Regions from separate parts of the Desulfotomaculum defluvii genome, predicted to be linked through region 2. Evidence: predicted binding sites of a transcription regulator. Region 2 holds the regulator's gene; the other holds the start of a gene.
The links. The regulator Rex, encoded in region 2, represses fermentation and respiration genes when NADH is low (regulators of the CRP and FNR family bind a similar motif). The targets are predictions, from matches to a motif close to ATTGTTAANNNNTTAACAAT.
Positions count from the first base shown of each region.

Region 1: a site for Rex is predicted at 1,319-1,338, ahead of ACYQ03_RS06180 (DUF47 domain-containing protein). Genes of this name have one in related genera too.

Region 1 is NZ_BAAHYV010000006.1:716,311-718,718, forward strand. Features, by position in the region: gene ACYQ03_RS06175 (inorganic phosphate transporter) at 1-621, opposite strand, end outside; gene ACYQ03_RS06180 (DUF47 domain-containing protein) at 637-1,251, opposite strand; gene ACYQ03_RS06185 (RNA polymerase sporulation sigma factor SigK) at 1,626-2,324, shown strand.
Region 2 is NZ_BAAHYV010000006.1:874,548-876,955, forward strand. Features, by position in the region: gene ACYQ03_RS06890 (bifunctional folylpolyglutamate synthase/dihydrofolate synthase) at 1-390, shown strand, start outside; gene ACYQ03_RS06895 (redox-sensing transcriptional repressor Rex) at 679-1,311, shown strand; gene ACYQ03_RS06900 (DUF4321 domain-containing protein) at 1,480-1,734, shown strand; gene ACYQ03_RS06905 (Maf family protein) at 1,756-2,331, shown strand; gene radC (RadC family protein) at 2,328-2,408, shown strand, end outside.

The sequences.
Region 1 (2,408 bases), 160 kb from region 2:
TCCTGCCACCAAGGCAAAGGTGATTATACCCATTGTTTTCTGAGCGTCGTTGGTACCGTGACTGAAAGCTTGAAAAGCTGCTGTAAAAATCTGTAGAAACCGAAACTTGGAATTCATTTTATGGGGTGAAACATTAGCGAATATAATGCGGATAATCGTCATAATGATATAGCCAACGGTAAAAGCAAGTAAGGGAGATAAAATAAGAGCTTCAATGATGGTTAAGAAACCCGATAGATTAACTGCACTAAATCCAGCTGATGCAATAACCGCACCTGCTAATGAACCAATCAAAGCGTGAGAGGAACTGCTGGGAATACCATAATACCAGGTTAGCAAGTTCCAAATAATCGCTGCTATTAAGGCAGCGGCTACCACATAAACCCCATTTTCAAGATTAGCGGGGTTGGCTACACTGCCACCTACAGTTTTTGCAACACCGGTAAAAGTAAGGGCTCCTAGTAAATTCATACAAGCAGCTAAAACTATAGCAACTCTAGGTTTTATTGCTTTGGTGGAAATAGATGTAGCGATGGCGTTTGCAGTGTCGTGGAACCCATTAATAAAGTCAAAGCTTAAAGCTAAAATTACAACCGCAATAATGACAATCTGTTGGTCCATATTCCGCCTTCCTTATTAGGAATTTCGCATGAGAATGCTCTCAAGAATGTTTGCCACGTCTTCACAGGCATCGGTAACTTCTTCTAGCATCTCGTAAATCTGCTTGTACTTAACAAATTCAATGGCATCGGTGCAGGAGGAAACCAGTTCTCGTAAGCTGTTGTTAAAAAGATCGTCTGCCTCATTCTCCAGTTCATTAATTCGTACAGCGTGGGCGCGAATGTCCAAAAACTTTTTGGTAACTAGTTTATCAATAGCTAGTTCAACTTCCTTGCATTGTTCCAAGATAATTTCCGTGTTTCGCTTAATAAAGATGTTAATATCTTTAATGTCATAGATATCCATACGAATATACGTTGCTTCTATGCCATCCAAGATATCATCCATTTTAACTGCCAGATTCATGATGTCTTCACGTTCCAGAGGAGTTATAAAGGTTTTATTCAGTTCCTTATATATGGAATGGGTGTAGCGATCACCTTTTTTTTCCATATCTTGAATATCTGTTAACCCTTTTTTTTCACTTCCTGGTTTGTGTAATTCTGTGCAAAATTCCTCAGCAGCTAAGGTGATATTTTTTGCAATGGCTTGAAAGGTCTCAAAGAAAATATCTTTTTTCTTAAAAAACATACAGTCCCCCCCAAGGAGATAATTTTTAATCCTTGTCCATGAAAGAGTATACCATATACAATATAATAATGTTAAAAATTTGAAAGACTTAAAGAAAAATTAACAATCAAGTGAAAAACAGTGCATATTCCTATTAGAACTTTGCTAAATATGCCCTATGTAAAAGAGTTGAGCATTAATGGTAACAACATATGACTATATTCTCTTCATAAAAACCTCCTCTATTCGACATAATTTATATTCTGTTCCATGAATTCATTAAAAAATCCTTCGCCAGAACTTTCTAACTACTTTTTTTATTTATACAAGCACTTTTTGAGAGTTTCCCTCGTAGCATAAAGTAGATAACTATTTTTGTTACGGAGGGATGCTGATTGACCGCAGGTATCATTACCTTAATAGCCCTTTCGGTTTTGAATGGTATTGCGTTTTTGGTTTCCTATATTTCATCTGGCAGTTTGCCCGATCCTTTATCCCCTGAGGAAGAGAGGGAATGGTTATTGAGGTTAGCTAAAGGAGATAAATTAGCTAAAACTGTGCTTATTGAAAGGAATCTAAGGTTAGTTGCTAAAATAGCCAATAAAATGAAAGACAACGGAGTTGATAAACAGGATCTTTTCCAGATTGGGGTAATAGGTTTAATTAAAGGTGTAGATACCTTTGACGTAAATAAGTCTAGAAAATTTTCAACCTATGCAGGGGTTTGTATTCAAAATGAAATGCTGATGGTATTACGTAAGCAGAAGACAATCAGAAATACTATCTCTATTTCAGAACCCCTGGATTACGATAAAGATGGTGGCCTTTTAGAATTGCAGGATACCCTAATGAACGACGAGATCCCAGTGGATGAGAGGGTGGAAACAAATCTAGAAGTGGAGAGGCTGGAAAAGGCACTAAAAAAGCTATCCCCCAGAGAACAGGCCGTGATCAAATTGAGATATGGCTTAGAGGGTGGCAAGGAATATACCCAACGGGAGGTGGGACAGCAGTTGGCCATTTCTCGATCCTTTATTTCTCGCATCGAAAGCAGCTCCATAAACAAGCTGTATAAAGAAATGTCCCATCCGTAGGTTATAGCCATTAGCCATTAGCTGTTAGTTGTTAGCTGTTAGTTATTAGAGTTAAGTTCCCTCTTTGAGGGGATGTCACGTTAG
Region 2 (2,408 bases):
AAGCCTACGATTTTACTGGATGGTGCTCATAACCATGCTGGTGCTATTGCTTTAAAAGGGGCTTTACAAAACTATTTTCCTGATCAAAAGATTATATTTGTTTTAGGAATGCTGGCGGACAAGGAACGCTCTAAGGTTGTGGCTGAATTGGCACCTTTGGCTAAGGCAGTTGTGGTGACACGGTCCAATAATCCTAGAGCGGGAGATTGGACAAAGCTAGCCGAATATGTTCGTGTCTATCTAGATCAAGTAATGGTCATTGAAGATGTTGAGGAGGCTATCTTAAAAGCGTTAGATCAGGTAAGAGAGAATGAAATATTGTGTATAACAGGTTCATTATATATGGTGGCAGAGGCAAGGAGTTTTATTATGAGTATAAGTTATTCATAAATGATTCAAGTGCAAACTATAACAACAGTAGGAAAATTCATTCGACAGAAAGTTATTACCAAAAAAAGAAATATAGTTAATTTTGTCGAATTATATCTAAAAAATGAGTATAATAGGCTATAGAGACGATAATTTAAGAATTTTTTCTATTAATGTTTTGACACAGTATTCACAAATACTCTTTGCAACTGGGCCTTTTTACGACTATAATATTGTTATAGGAATTAATACGTTGCAATAAGCGAAATTAATAAATGAAATATTTTTTATATAAAGGGAGGGGCCCTGGTGAAAGCACTAAAAATCCCGGAAGCAACAATTACTAGATTGTCTATATATTCTAGGTTTTTAAAAAGATTAGATAAAAAGGGAATTACAACAGTATCCTCTGGGGATATTGCCGAAGGTGTGGGAGTAAGTCCTGCTCAGGTTCGGAAGGATTTGGCATACTTTGGGGAATTTGGCACCAGAGGAGTCGGCTATAATGTTAAAGATTTAATCCGTTATACAGTAAAAATATTGGGTTTATCAGATCCTTGGAACTTAGTTATGGTCGGGGCTGGTAATTTGGGTTCCGCTCTGGTTACATATAAGGAGTTTAAGGATAGGGGCTTTTCTATTGTTGGTGTTTTCGATAATGACCTTACTAAAATTGGCAAACGGATCGCTGATATGGAAGTGCTTCCACTGGAGGAATTGTCCCGAGTAGTAAAGGAACATAATGTAAGAATCGGTATTATTGCCGTACCTTCCAAGGCAGCCCAAGATATTGCTGAGATTATGGTGAAGGCTGGACTGGAAGCACTCTTAAACTTTGCCCCCATTTCTTTAAATGTACCAGATGATGTAGAAGTCCGAAACGTAGACCTTTCTGTTAAATTAGAAATTTTAACCTTTAACTTAGCCCTAAAAGAAAAATAACCAGAAAAGGTGGGGATTAACCCACCTTTTATCTTTTATTTTGAGCTTTTATAAACATACTTATAGTTTTATAGGGGACAATTAATTTAACGTTAATTGCTTGTGATATAATAGGGTCAATGATAAACTTAGTTAGTAGTAATTCCAACCATTGTAATAGGTGAGATAATGGGTAAAATAAGAACTGGCAAGGGAACGTTGACGCTGATTGTACTTTTATTGGCAGGGGGTATTGCCGGTAGTGCTCTGGGACATGTTTTAGCTTCATATATGCCAATGTTGGACAACTTTACTTCCATTGGCATTGATCATACAACCTTAGATCTATATTTTCTTCAGTTATCCTTTGGTTTGACCATGACTTTAGGGCCTGTTACGGCTCTAGGTTTATTTCTTGGCTTTTTAACCTACCGAAAATTATAATAAACCATAGGAGTGTCCTTTGTGCAGCAAATAATTCTAGCATCTGCATCACCTAGAAGACAGGAACTGCTTAATAATCTAGGGTTAGCTTTTGAAGTACAAGTTAGTGATGTGGAAGAAACATTTGATGATAGTATTTTAGTGACACAAATGGTTGAGCAACTGGCTGAACGTAAAGCAGTGGCTGTTGCTGCAACTCGTGATAAAGGTCTGGTTATTGGTGCAGACACAATTGTTGTCTTGGATAATAAACCCCTAGGTAAGCCAGCAAATCCCGAGGAAGCGATACAAATGTTGAGCAGCCTACAGGGAAGAAGTCATGAAGTCTTGACTGGTTTAGCTGTTATCGATGCTGCCACGGGTCAAAGTGTCGTGACGCATCAAGTAACAACCGTATGTTTTAAGAGCCTTTCAAAGGAACAAATTAAGCGTTATGTAGAAACTGGAGAACCGATGGATAAAGCGGGCGCCTATGCTGCCCAAGGCTTGGCATCTGTTTTTATTGACAGCATTCGTGGATGCTACTTTAGTGTTGTTGGTTTGCCGGTGTCAAAACTGGCAGAGTCATTACGAATGTTTGGAGTCGAAATTGTATGACATATCCAATTATGCGGGAATTACCCCCGGAACTGCGCCCTAGGGAACGTATGTTAAAAGAGGGCGCCGGAAGTCTC